DNA from 4 places in the Streptomyces sp. S07_1.15 genome. Region 1 is predicted to be linked to each of the others. Evidence: riboswitches for the same ligand, from Rfam matches in the RefSeq annotation. Region 1 holds a riboswitch; each other region holds the start of a gene.

Region 1 (3,301 bases):
GTCGCGAGCTGCTCCGCCCGGGTGGCGAGGTCGGCGCGCGGCGCGTACCGGGTGCCGCCGAACGCCTCCCAGGTGCTCTGCGAGAACTGGAGGCCGCCGTAGTAGCCGTTGCCCGTGTTGATGTCCCAGTCGTTGCCGCTCTCGCACTCGGCGACCCGCTCCCAGGTGTCGGCGGAGGCGGCGCTCGCGCTCGCGGCGGCCACCAGCGGGAGGGCGATGCCCGCGCCTCCGGCGGTGACGGTCAACGACGCCTGGGAGATACGGCTCGGCTGGTGCCGGCGGTGCCGTCCGCGGGTGGGGGGCATCGGCTGGGGTCCTCTCCTGCGCTGGGGCCGAAAAAGGCGGCCGCGCAAGGGAGTTCGCGGGCCGTGCCCAAGATAGGCGGGCGCATTCCGCGTCACAACCGATTCCGGGAATCTGCGGGACGATTATCGGATTTCGAAGAAGTGAATCTTGAAAAGGAGCGCTGCGGGGGAAGGCCTGTTTCCCGGTGTAACCCCTGCTGATCCCTGGTGCGCCGGCAGCTGCCGGCCGGCCGTCCGCTCTTCGCCCCGGAAGATCGAATTCCGCGGCGGCTTCCCCTCCTTTTCCGGCCACCGGCCCGCGCGCCCGGCCGGAAACGGGCGAGGTGCCCGTTCCCGCGGGGCGGGAACGGGCACCTCGGATGGTGCTGTGCGGTGCGGGGAGGTCAGATGGAGACGCCCTTGCCCCGCAGGTAGGCCAGCGGGTCCACGTCGGAGCCGTAGCCCTGGCCGGTCCGGACCTCGAAGTGCAGGTGCGGGCCGGTGCTGTTGCCGGTGGAACCGGACAGCCCGAGCTGCTGGCCGCCCTGGACGGTCTGGCCGGCCGAGACGGACAGCGAGGACAGGTGGGCGTACTGGCTGAACTTGCCGTCGGCGTGCCGGACGACGACCTCGTTGCCGTACGCGCCGGCCCAGCCCGCGGAGACGACCGTGCCGGAGCCGATCGACTTCACCGAGGTGCCGGTGGCGACGGAGAAGTCGACGCCGGTGTGGTAACCGCTGGACCAGCTGCCGCCCGAGGCCCGGTACGGGGTGCTCGGGGAAGCGGCGACCGGGGCGCTGAAGCCCGCGGCGTTGGCCTGGGCCTGCTGGACGGCCGGCTTCTCGGCGGCCTTGGCCGGGGCCTTGGCCTCGGACTTCTGGGCCTTCGGCGCGGCCTTGGGGGCCTCCGCCTTCGGAGCGGCCTGCTCGCCGTCCAGCGAGTACTTCTGACCCGGGAAGATCAGGTTCGGGTTACCGCCTATGACCTCGCGGTTCCCCTCGTAGATGCTCTCCCAGCCACCCTCGACGCCCTTGGCCTCGGCGATCTTGGCAAGGGTGTCACCGCTGACGACGGTGTACGAAGAGGTCTTCGCGGTGCCGGCGTCCGACGGAGACGGCTTGGCGGCCTTCTTCTCGGCCTTCGGCGCGGCCTTGGGGGCCTCCGCCTCGGGAGCCTCGGCCTTGGGGGTGTCCGCGGCCTGGCCCTGCTGCTTGGCGCCGGTGTCGACGGCGGGGGCCTCGCCACCGCGGGTGAGACCGGCCTTGACGGAGCAGACCGGCCAGGCGCCCGGGCCCTGGCCCGCGAGCACCTTCTCGGCGATCGCGATCTGCTGGTCCTTGGTGGCGAGGTCCGCGCGCGGCGCGAACTCGGTACCACCGAAGGCGGCCCAGGTGCTCTGCGTGAACTGCAGGCCACCGTAGAAGCCGTTGCCCGTGTTGATGCTCCAGTTACCGGTGCTCTCGCACTGGGCGACCTTGTCCCAGGTCCCGACCGAAGCGGCGCTGGCGCCGGAGGCGCCGACGAGGGGGAGTACGAGGCCCGCGCCACCGGTGGTGACGGCGAGCGTGGCGATGGAAAGACGGCTGGTGCGAGTACGGCGATGACGTCCGCGAGACATAGGGGTATTTCCTCTCCTACGCCTACGAGGTGAGCTGTCGGGTTCGGGCTGGAGTTGCCCGGACGCATTCGGTCGGCCGGCTCGGCCGGCCTGCGCGTCTTCACCCCGAGCCGCACCGTGTGGTGTGTCACACGGTCCGGCGACTTACCTTTGGGTCCCCCGCTCCTGCCGTGGTGCGTCGTGGTTTCCCTCCTCCGGCGGCAGGATTCGGCGTTCCGGAGGAAGAATGCCCGCCAAGCTTTCGGCGGAGCAGCGGCAAACGTAAGCGCTCGGTTTTCACCAAAGCAAGGAGAAGTCGGACAGCCGGGTGTTTACCGGCGGTATTTGCGGGGATGGCGTGACGCGGTGCGCACAACTCCCGGCAAAGAGCGACGAAAATCCTCGCCGTTCGCCGCCCGGAAACAGCAGAGGGTTACATCCTCGACGGAACAGCGGCATTCGGATGCATTGCGTCACCTTTCCCCTCCGCATTCTGTGAAGCGCGTCACCGGTGAATGTTTTGTCCGTTTTGAGGTGTTCTCGGGCGGGAGTGGAGCGGCGGCCGGGGTCGCCGCCGGGCTGCCCGCCCCCTTCCCGCGGCCGGCGTCTACGATCATGGCCACCGGGCGCCGGGCCACTCCCCGGCCGCCTCCCGGACCCGGCCGACGGAGGACTGCCGCCGTGACCACCACCCCCCTGCCCCGCGCCGCGGCGGCGCCCGCACCGGTCCTGCTGCGGGCCGAGCGGCTCGCCCGCACCGAGGACGGAGCCTGCCGCCACGCCCTGCTGTGGCGCGCCGGGCCGGGCTGGCGGATGGCCAGCAGCGCCGTACTCGGCGGCGGCCTCGGTGAACGCGGCTGGGTGCTCAACGCCCAGGTGCGCCCCGGCTACACCCGGACCGATCCCGCCCGCCATCTGGCCGGGCTGGCCCGGGACGCCGGGCTGGCCGGGCCCGGTGTGGGGCTGATGACGGCCGCCGAGGTGGACGCGTGCACTCGCGCCGCCGACGGCGGTGTGGAGGCGCTGGTGACCACCGGCATCGGCGTCTCCGGCTGGGCCGCCTCCCCCGACCCGGGCTCCCCGGCACCCCCGCCGCCGGGCACGATCAACATCGTCGTCGCCGTACCGGCCCCGCTCGGCGACGCCGCACTCGTCAACGCCGTGGCCACGGCGACCGAGGCCAAGGTCCAGGCCCTGCTCGACGCGGGCTTCGACTGCTCCGGCACCCCCTCGGACGCGGTGTGCGTCGCGGCCCGCGCCGCCCGGCCCGGCGAGGAGCCTGAGGCCTTCGGCGGGCCGCGGTCGCTCTGGGGCGCGCGGCTGGCACGGGCCGTCCACACCGCCGTACGGGAGGGCGCCCGGCGGGAGCGGGAACGCACGGCGGCGGGCCTCGGCGGGCCGGCGCCGCATCCCCGCTCC
Region 2 (3,301 bases), 5.1 Mb from region 1:
CAGGCTCGGACTGCCCGAAGCCTGGGCCAGCGTCTCGTGGAACCAGGCGTCCAGCGAGCGCAGATCCGCCGCCTGCCCGTGGCGCGCCCGCTCCCGGCCGAGCGCCACCAGCCCGCGCAGCACCTTGAGATGCGCCTCGGTGCGGCGCTGCGCCGCCCGCCCCGCGGCCAGGGGCTCCAGCAGGGAGCGGATCTCCAGCAGGTCGGCGGCCTCCCGCTCCGTCGGCTCGGCCACACAGGCGCCCGCGTGCCGCCGCGTGGTGACGAACCCCTCGGACTCCAGGGCCCGCAGGGCCTCCCGCACCGGGACCCGCGAGACGCCGTAGCGGCGCGCGAGCAGTTCCTCGGTGAGGCGGCTGCCGAAGGGATACGTCCCGGCGACGATGTCGTCGCGGATCGCATGGCGCACCGCGTGCGCCGGAATACGGCGGCCGGCGGGCGGCGAATCACCGTTCATCTCCGACTCCGCATTTCCGGACCTCCACTGGAATTCCCGTGGAACACAGGGCTCGACATTCCCGAACTGTATTGCAGGACGCGGAATATGGTGCCGGGGATGCGCGCCGGTGGAGGCGATCCGGCCAGGAAACCGGCCACGGCGGGAGGCGGCCGGGACGGACCGCAGGGCCCGGGCCGTCCGGAGCCGGATACGCGAAGACCCCGGCCGGGTGGGCCGGGGTCTCGCCTCGCGCCGGGCGTCAGACCGAGACGCCGTGCGACCGCAGGTACGCGACGGGGTCGATGTCGGAGCCGTACTCGGCGGTGGTGCGGGCCTCGAAGTGGAGGTGCGCACCGAAGGAGTTGCCGGTGTTCCCGGCAAGACCGATCTGCCGGCCGGGCGTGACCGCCTGGCCCGCGGTGACATTGAGGGCGGACAGGTGCCCGTACTGGGTGTAGGTGCCGTCGTTCATCCTGATGACGACGCTGTTGCCGTAGGAGCCGTCCCAGCCGGCCTCGACGACGGTGCCCGAGCCCACGGACTTGACCGGGGTGCCCTCGGCGGCCTTGAAGTCGATCCCGGTGTGGCTGCCGGAGGACCAGGCGGCACCGGAGGCGTGGTACTGGGTGGAGACGAAGCTGCCGTCGACCGGCATCACGAAGGTGTTGAGGCGCTTGCGCTCGGCCGCGCGGGCGGCCCGCTCCTTGGCGGCGCGCTCCTCCTTGGCCCGGGCGTCGGCGATCCGCTTGGCCTCGGCGGCCTCACGCCTGGCGGCGGCCTCGGCCCGCTCCATGGCGGCGGCCACGTCGGCGGCGGACTGCTGGGCCTCGGCCTGGTCGCCGATCCGCTCGCCGAGGGTGTCGTCGAGGACGACCGCCTGGCGGAGCCCGGTGTCCGCGGCCCCGCGGGCACTGTCGTCGGCGGCGAACGCCGGGGAGGCGAGCGTGGCGGCCACGCCGCTGGTGGCGAGGGTGGCCATGCCGGCGACGCGCGCGGGGCGGATGCCGCGACGGCTCGGACGGCGGTGCTTCCCGGTGGTACGGGTGGGCGGCATAGGGTGCGGCTGTCCTTTCCTTCCTTCTCGCCTACCGGGTTAGCTGACGGGTTCGGAGCAGGAAGGTCTCCTACGGGCCCCTCACGGGGAGGCGCCCGATTCACCCCAAGGGACCGGACCGTTCCCGTACCGCCGTCGGCGGCGTGGGGCGGCCCGTCCCGCACCGGTGAGGTACGGGAAGGAGGGTCCCCGGCTCCCCTGGCTCGCGCCATGGGGACTCGGCGATGACTGCCCGGTGCCGCGGTTTGCGGCGAAGTGCCCGGCCGGACAGCCGGATCGACGCTAAGACGGACGGCTCCGCCGCGCCAAACGAAACCGGCTTATTGTTGCGGAGGCCACAGGAGAGAACGCCCGCACCGCGGCAAAACGGGCCAAAGGGCGGTGCTCCCCGCCGCACGGAACGGCGGAATCGGCGCCTCCGCCGGGCCCGCCTCCGGAGCCCCCGCCCGGGCCCCGTGCGCCGTACCGGCGTGACGGGAAACGGCCGTGACGGACCGCCGGTTCCGACGGTGCGTCACGGCCGCCTGTCCGGCAGGTCGCGCGCTGCTCGACAGCTCGCGTCCCGAACGCCGGTGACCGGACCGGTCGTTCAGCCGCTGACGACCTTGACCTCCCCGATGCCCAGCGCCCGGACCGGCTCCTCGATCGCGGAGGCGTCCCCGACCAGCACCGTCACCAGGTTGTCCACCGGGAACGCGCTGACCGCGGCGGCGGTGGCCTCCACTGTGCCGGCCTCGGCGAGCCGGGCGTACAACTGCGCCTGGAAATCGTCCGGAAGGTACTGCTCGACCTGGTCGGCCAGGGTCCCGGCGACGGCCGCGGCGGTCTCGTACTTCAGCGGCGCGACCCCGACCAGGTTCTGCACGGCCACATCGCGCTCCTCGTCGGTCAGCCCGCCGGCCGCGAGGGTGCGCAGCACCTGCCAGGTGTCCTCCAGGGCCGGGCCGGTGACGTCCGTGGCGACCGAGCCGCTGATGGCCAGCAGCGAGGCGCCCGTGCCCTCGGGCGTCGAGCGCAGCACCTGGCCGAAGGCGCGCACGCCGTAGGTGTAGCCCTTCTCCTCGCGCAGCACCCGGTCCAGGCGGGAGGTGAGCGTGCCGCCGAGGCAGTAGACGCCGAGCACCTGGGCCGCCCAGACCCGGTCGTGCCGGTCGGGGCCGACCCGGCCGATGAGGACCTGGGTCTGCACCGCGCCCGGCCGGTCCACGATCACGACCCGGCCGGTGTCGTCCGCCGTGATGGCCGGTACGGGGCGGGCCTCGGCCGTGCCGCCGGTCCAGGTGCCCAGGGTGCCGGCGAGGACCTCGGCCAGCGCGATGCCGGTGAAGTCGCCCACGATCACGGCGGTCGCGGTGGCGGGGCGGACGTGCGCCGCGTAGAACGCGCGGACGCCGGCCGCGTCCACCCGCGCGACGGTCTCCTCGGTGCCCTGCCGGGGCCGGGACATCCGGGACTCGGCCGGGAACAGCTCCTTGGAGAGCTCCATCGCGGCCCGGCGGGCGGGGTTGGCCAGCTCGTGCGGGATCTCGTCGAGACGGTTGCGGACCAGCCGCTCGACCTCGTCCTCGGGGAAGGCCGGGGCCCGCAGGGCGTCGGCGAGCAGCCCCAGCGCCTTGGCCAGCCGGGAGGCCGGGACCTCCAGGGAGACCCGGACCCCGGGGTGGTCCGCGTGCGCGTCCAGGGTGGCGCCGCAGCGCTCCAGTTCGGCGGCGAACTCCTCGGCGGTGTGCCGGTCGGTGCCCTCCGAGAGGGCGCGCGCCATGATCGTGGCGACGCCGTCGGTGCCCTCCGGCTCGGCCTCCAGGGGTG
Region 3 (3,301 bases), 4.0 Mb from region 1:
CTCGATGACGGCGTTGGCGGCGCTCAGGATGGTCTGGGTGGAGCGGTAGTTCTGCTCCAGCAGGATGGTGGTGGCGTCGGGGTAGTCCTCCTCGAACTGGAGGATGTTGCGGATGGTCGCACCGCGGAAGGCGTAGATCGACTGGTCCGCGTCGCCGACGACGCACAGTTCGGCCGGCTCCACGGCCGGCTCGCCCCGGCCGCCCTCGGTCCCGCCCCGCTCCGCCCCGCCGGCCGTGCCGACGAGTTCGCGGATGAGCGTGTACTGCGCGTGGTTGGTGTCCTGGTACTCGTCGACGAGGACGTGCCGGAAGCGGCGCCGGTAGTGCTCGGCGACGTCCGGGAACGCCTGGAGGAGATGGACGGTGGTCATGATGATGTCGTCGAAGTCGAGGGCGTTGGCCTCGCGCAGCCGCTGCTGGTACATCGTGTACGCCTCGGCGAGCGTCTTGTCGAAGCTGCTCGGTGAGGACTCGGCGGCGGCCTGGGCGGCGAAGTCCTCCTCGTCGATCAGCTCGTTCTTGAGGTTGGAGACCTTGGCCGTCAGGGACTTCGGCGGGAAGCGCTTGGGGTCCAGGTCCAGATCGCGGCAGACCAGGGCCATCAGCCGCTTGGAGTCGGCGGCGTCGTAGATCGAGAAGCTGGAGGTGAAGCCCAGCTTCTTGCTCTCGCGGCGGAGGATGCGGACGCAGGCGCTGTGGAAGGTGGAGACCCACATGGCGTTCGCCCGCGGGCCGACCAGCTCCTCCACGCGCTCCTTCATCTCGCCCGCGGCCTTGTTGGTGAAGGTGATCGCGAGGATCGAGCCGGGGTGCGCGCCGCGGGCGGCGAGCAGATACGCGATGCGGTGCGTGAGGACCCGGGTCTTGCCGGAGCCGGCACCGGCGACGATGAGCAGGGGCGAACCGGTGTGCAGCACGGCGGCGCGCTGCTGGTCGTTGAGACCGTGCAGCAGCGCGGCGGGGTCGGTGACGGGCCTCGGGGCGCCGTCGCGGTAGTACGCCTCCCGGGGCGCGCCGTCGAACGCCCCGCCGAAGAGATCGGCCGGGATCTCCTCGCCGGGGGCGTCGTGCTCGGGCGGCGGGGGCTCCTCGTCCGCGGGGCCGAGGTCTGCCAGGAAACTGTCGTCAAAGAGGCTGCTCATCGCCCCCCGAGTCTAGGCGGCCCCGCCGACAGGCGGCACCGGGTTGCCCGCTTCCGCCGTCACGGGGCCGTACGGGCGGGTGGACGGGCGCGCGGAGCCCGGGGTGCCGGCCCCGCCGGCCCGTTCCCGGGGCGCCCCGGGACGCGTCGGGACGCGTCGCCCGGCCCCGGCCGCGGGAGGGGTCCGGGCCCCGAACTCCCGTATCGCTTCCGGCCCTTATGCGTTACTTACCGTGCCCGGTCAGCCACCCGGACGGCAGAATTCCACTCCACCCCGAAAATATAACGGAATGGTTTCGGGCATATCGCACACCGGCCTTCACACGAGCCGCACAACTGGCTACGGTGCTCGATCAGGCGGCCCGCACTCCCCGCCGGCGACCGCGCCGGCACGGGCAGCCACCGCCGAATCCGGCCCCTTCCCCAGGGCGTCCGGAACCGGGGACCCAGACGCGGCACCGGGGTGAATCGGTCACCGCGCGGCGCGCACCGCGCCGCGCACCGACCGTAGGGCAGCCTTCCGAATACGCCCGAACCCGACAGCTAACCCGGTAGGCGGTCCACGGAAGGAGCGCCGATCTTGGCGTCGCACCGCAAATCCCGGCCCCTCGGTACCCCGGCTTCGCGTCGCACCGCCGTCGGCCTCGGCACAGCGGCCCTCGCCTCCGTCACCCTCCTCCAGAGCGCGCAGGCCGCGCCCGGCGACGGCGAACCGAAGCAGTCCATCGAGGAAGTGCAGAAGAAGGTCGACGAGCTCTACCGCCAGGCGGGAAGCGCCACCCAGCAGTACAACCAGGCCAAGGAGCGCACGGAGGAACAGCGTTCCAAGGTCGACGGCCTCCTCGACGCCGTCGCCAAGCGCACCGAGAAGCTCAACGAGGCGCGGAGGAGCCTCGGCAGCTTCGCGACCGCGCAGTACCGCAACGGCGGCATGAGCCCCACCGCGACCATGCTCCTCGCCTCCGACCCGCAGGACTACTTCGACCAGACGCGCGTGATGGCCCGGATGACGGACCAGCAGGAGCAGGCCGTCGAGGAGTTCCGCGAGCAGCAGATCGCGACCACGGAGAAGCGCGAGGAGGCGGGCAAGAGCCTCGCCACGCTCACCGACGCGCAGGAGAAGCTGCGGGAGAGCAAGCGGACCGTCCAGGCCAAGCTGGCCGAGGCGCGCGAACTGCTCGGCCGGCTGACCGCGGAGGAGCGGGCCCGGCTGGCGGAGATCGAGCGCAAGAAGGAGGCGGAGGCCCAGCGCAAGGCGGAGGAGCTGGCGCGGCAGCAGGAGGCCGAGCGGCAGCGCCTCGCGGAAGAGGCACGGCAGCAGGAGGAGGAGCGGACGGAGACCGCGTCCGGCTCCGGCACCGGTACGTCCACCGGGACGGACACCTCGGCCGGCACGGGCACCTCGGAGACGACGACCGGCACCAAGGCCCAGCAGGCGATCGAGTTCGCCCGCGCCCAGATCGGCAAGCCCTACGTCTGGGGCGCGACCGGCCCCAACTCGTACGACTGCTCGGGTCTCACCGGCGCCGCCTGGAAGGCCGCCGGTGTCACGCTGCCGCGCACCACCTACGACCAGGTGAACACGGGGACGCGCGTCGCGAAGTCCGCCATGCAGCCGGGTGACCTGATCTTCTTCTACGGCGACATCAGCCACGTCGGCCTGTACATCGGCGGCGGCCAGATGATCCACGCCCCGAAGCCGGGGACGAACGTGCGCATCGAGTCGATCGACACCATGCCCTTCTACGCCGCGACGCGCCCCGCATAACCGGACGGCGCGGACGGACTCCGGGCACGGCGGCGGGCATCAGCACGCGGCAGGCGGCACGGAACACGGCACGACGGGCGGTACCCGGCCTCGGGGGGAGGCCGGGCACCGCCCGTCGCCGCGTTCGGGGCTGCGGGGCCGGTCCCCGGAGGCCGCCCGGTGCTCCGCCGTCAGCCGTGGCCGGGCTCTCCCGCGGGGACGGCGCGAGGGGGCCGGGTCTCGTACATCCGTACCGCGACCACCAGCCCGGAGGCGGCGGTCAGGGCGGCGATGACCCAGAGGGCGGTGGTGAGGCCGTAGAGGTCGGCGAGGACGCCGGCGAGCAGCGCGCCGACCGCGAACCCGCCGTCGCGCCACAGCCGGTAGACGCCCACGGCGCGGGCGCGCCAGG
Region 4 (3,301 bases), 6.4 Mb from region 1:
TGAGCAGCAGCAACGCCACCATCGAGGCCAGATGGCGGACCGCTTCCCGGCTCTGCCGGTCCTCCGCGGCGGTGTCCGCGCGCATCATGCCGAGGCGCTCCACCCCGTCGGTGACCGGGACCCACCACCGGCACCGGCCGTGAGCCCTCTCCGGGGCGGGTTCGCTGACGACGGTCACGTTCTGGTACGCGCGGCCCGGCAGCGTGCCGTCGACCGCCACTTCCGCTCCGCCCTCGCCCGCGTCCGCTCCCCGGCCGGTCAGCTGCCGCAGCACCTTCTGCTGGAGGTCCACCGCGAACAGCGCCACGTCGTGCAGGCCCACGGTCTCGGCGTGCGCGGCCACGACGTCCGGCAGCTGCTCCAGCGCCGTGGTGTGGCCGGCCTGCATCAGGTCGGTGAGCACCTTTCCCACCCGGACCGCGTCGGTCACGGTGTCCGCCTCCTTCCGGTCACGGAGACTCCGCGGGCGGTACGGCGGCCTTCCGGACGCCATCGGCCGGTTCCGCCCTTGACCGCGGAGATAGTTCCGTTTACCCATCACCCCGGATGTCACCCGGTGCTTCTGGAACGGCACGCCCCGGGAGGGCAGGAACCGGCGCTGAGCAGCACGTCAGAGCCCTTCTTCGGGCCTCTCCATCCCCGGCGCGGACCACTCCCGGCCGCCGATCCGGAGCGGGTGCGTGTACGGACGGTCGCTGTGTCGTCGGGATGCGTGACCGGGGCGGAGGAGCGGCTGTACCGGAGCGGCGGGCCGCCGCCGGGCGGCGGCATCCCGTGCGCAGGGCCCGGCGACCAGCTGCCCGGCCGGGGGGTACGGCAGCCGGCACCGCGGCCTCGCATCGTCCCCGCCCCGCCCCCGTCACGCCCACGACTTCGCCGGCCGGCCCGATGGGCCAACGCGCCGACGCACCCTACTCGTTGACGCCCGGATTGCTCATGGCACCCCGCGCCCGCGCGCCGGGAGCTGGGAGGACCGGCCCGAGAAGAGCCATCTGCGCGGGTAATTTCCGATTCGGTGGTGTTCGGGAGGAAAGTCAACTCCGTTCGGAATGGCGCCGGTCTGAGCTAAACCTCTCCTGAGGTGTGTCCCGGATCACATGTTCCGCTCTCCGTCCGCATACCCCGGGGAGATCCCCGGCCGCGTTATTCCCCGATTCTCTTTCCCCCGCCGAGATTTGAGCGCGCGAAGGGTTCCGGCCCTTTCACGCTCCGGTGAAGATCCGGTGCGCACGGTGTTCGCATGAGCGGTGTCGGCCGCGGTCCGGAATGGGGTTGCTTTCCCTCACCTTGTCTTTACCAAATCGCTGTGTTTATGTGTCCTCGCCTCCGCTCGACGGCGGGGGCTCCACCGCCGGAACACGCCGAGTCCTGCCGCCCGGCCGGTGGAGAAACAGCAGATCAGCGCGGCAGGAGCGGGGAAACCACAAACTGCCGTACCGCGCGCTCCGCCCGGTCCGGCTAGGGGTGAAGCCAATTCCCGAATACGCCCCGGGCGTCAGGGGAATTGGCCGGGCAACTCCAGCCCGAATCCGACAGCTAACCTCGCAGGCGTCGGAGAGGACGCACAACTATGTCTCGTGGCCGCCACCGTCGTCCGCGCACTTCAACGATTTCCCGTCAGGTCTCCCGCGTTTCCGTGGTTCTCACGGCCGGCGGCGCGGGTGTTGCCGCCCCCCTGCTGACGGCGGGCAGCGCGAACGCCGCTCCCGTCGCCGTCTGGGACGAGGTCGCCGCCTGCGAGAGCAGCGGCGACTGGGCCGCCAACACCGGCAACGGCTACTACGGCGGACTGCAGTTCTCCCAGTCCAGCTGGGAGTCGGTCGGCGGCACCGAATACGCGTCGCGCGCCGACCTCGCCACCAAGGACCAGCAGATCGCCGCCGGCGAGAAGCTGCTCGCCGTCCAGGGCCCGGGCGCCTGGCCCACCTGCGGCCCCAAGGCCGGACTGTCCCGGGACTCCGGGGCACCGGACATCGACACGGCCGCACAGCCCGAGGCGGCCTCCCCGGCCAAGCCGAAGGCCGCGCAGCCCAAGGCCGCCCCCGAGGCCGGGCGGAAGCGGACCGGTCCGGAGTCCTACACCGTCGTCAGCGGCGACACCCTCCACCGGATCGCCACCGCGTACGACGTCGACGGAGGCTGGAAGACCGTCTACGAGACCAACCGGGAGACCGTGGGCGACAACCCGCACCTCATCTTCCCCGGCCAGGAGCTCTCCCTCGACGCCTCCCGGCCCGGCGGTGCCGGACACAGCGGCGATGCGGCGCAGCAGGCGAAGCCCGCGGCCCCCGCCCCGTCCGCCTCCGGGAAGTCCTACGCGAACAACCTGGACGGCTGGATCCGCGAGGCCCTCGACATCATGAAGCAGCACGGCATCCCCGGCACCTACGAGGGGATCCACCGCAACATCATCCGGGAGTCCAGCGGCAACCCGAACGCCATCAACAACTGGGACATCAACGCCCAGAAGGGCACCCCGTCCATCGGCCTGCTGCAGGTCATCAAGCCGACCTTCGACGCGTACCACGTCCCGGGCACGGCCAACAGCCAGTACGACCCCGTCGCCAACATCGTCGCGGCCTGCAACTACGCGGCCGACCGCTACGGATCGATCGACAACGTCAACGGCCCGTACTGAGCCGCGGGCGAAAGGGCCGGAAGGGCATGTGCGCCCCTTCCGGCCCTCTCGCGTGTCGCGGGATCAGTTCCCGAGGAAGTTCATCAGCGCCTCGGTGACCTCCTCCGCATGGGTCCACAGCAGGCCGTGCGGTGCGCCCTCGATCTCCACGTACTCGGCGTGGGGGAGCAGCTTGCGCAGCGGCCGGGCGGTGGAGTCCACGGGCAGGATCCGGTCCCCGGTGCCGTGCAGGATGAGCGTGGGCAGGGCGAGTTCGGCGATACGGGCCACATCGGCGCGGAAGTCCGTCGTCCAGGTGGCCACACAGGCCAGGGAGGCGTGCGGGGAGGCGCCGGCCGCGGTGTTCCAGCTCGCCCGGACGGCCTCCTCGCTGATCCGGCTGCCCAGGGTCTCGTCGAGGTTGTAGAAGGCCTTGTAGAACTCGGTGAAGTAGGCGTAGCGGTCCCGGCTCACCGCGGCCGCGATCTCCTCGAAGACCTGGCCGTCCACCCCGTCCGGGTTGTCGTCGGTCTTGAGCAGGTAGGGCTCCAGGCAGGCCAGGAAGGCGGCCTTGGCCACGCGCTCCGAGCCGTGGGTGGCCAGATAGCGGCCGACCTCGCCGCTGCCCATGGAGAACCCGGCGAGGACCGCGTTCCGCAGGTCCAGGGTGGTCATCAGGGTGTG

What was found. Region 1 has a riboswitch for cyclic di-AMP ahead of LIX60_RS29355 (transglycosylase family protein). Riboswitches for the same ligand answer to the same signal wherever they lie in the genome.
Positions count from the first base shown of each region.
Region 2: linked by a shared signal. The riboswitch ahead of LIX60_RS07410 (M23 family metallopeptidase) and the one ahead of LIX60_RS29355 (transglycosylase family protein) in region 1 are both predicted to bind cyclic di-AMP.
Region 3: linked by a shared signal. The riboswitch ahead of LIX60_RS12045 (C40 family peptidase) and the one ahead of LIX60_RS29355 (transglycosylase family protein) in region 1 are both predicted to bind cyclic di-AMP.
Region 4: linked by a shared signal. The riboswitch ahead of LIX60_RS31675 (transglycosylase family protein) and the one ahead of LIX60_RS29355 (transglycosylase family protein) in region 1 are both predicted to bind cyclic di-AMP.

Region 1 covers NZ_JAJBZK010000001.1:6,829,491-6,832,791, reverse strand. Annotated here, with positions in the region: gene LIX60_RS29360 (transglycosylase family protein) at 1-305, opposite strand, end outside; gene LIX60_RS29355 (transglycosylase family protein) at 689-1,903, opposite strand; cyclic di-AMP (ydaO/yuaA leader) riboswitch at 1,908-2,126, opposite strand; gene LIX60_RS29350 (adenosylcobinamide amidohydrolase) at 2,564-3,301, shown strand, end outside.
Region 2 covers NZ_JAJBZK010000001.1:1,743,011-1,746,311, forward strand. Annotated here, with positions in the region: gene LIX60_RS07405 (GntR family transcriptional regulator) at 1-456, opposite strand, end outside; gene LIX60_RS07410 (M23 family metallopeptidase) at 698-1,492, opposite strand; cyclic di-AMP (ydaO/yuaA leader) riboswitch at 1,507-1,726, opposite strand; gene LIX60_RS07415 (pitrilysin family protein) at 2,082-3,301, opposite strand, start outside.
Region 3 covers NZ_JAJBZK010000001.1:2,838,169-2,841,469, forward strand. Annotated here, with positions in the region: gene pcrA (DNA helicase PcrA) at 1-1,143, opposite strand, end outside; cyclic di-AMP (ydaO/yuaA leader) riboswitch at 1,536-1,716, shown strand; gene LIX60_RS12045 (C40 family peptidase) at 1,723-2,910, shown strand; gene LIX60_RS12050 (MFS transporter) at 3,081-3,301, opposite strand, start outside.
Region 4 covers NZ_JAJBZK010000001.1:434,248-437,548, reverse strand. Annotated here, with positions in the region: gene LIX60_RS01965 (PP2C family protein-serine/threonine phosphatase) at 1-430, opposite strand, end outside; cyclic di-AMP (ydaO/yuaA leader) riboswitch at 1,350-1,564, shown strand; gene LIX60_RS31675 (transglycosylase family protein) at 1,571-2,638, shown strand; gene LIX60_RS01950 (alpha/beta fold hydrolase) at 2,702-3,301, opposite strand, start outside.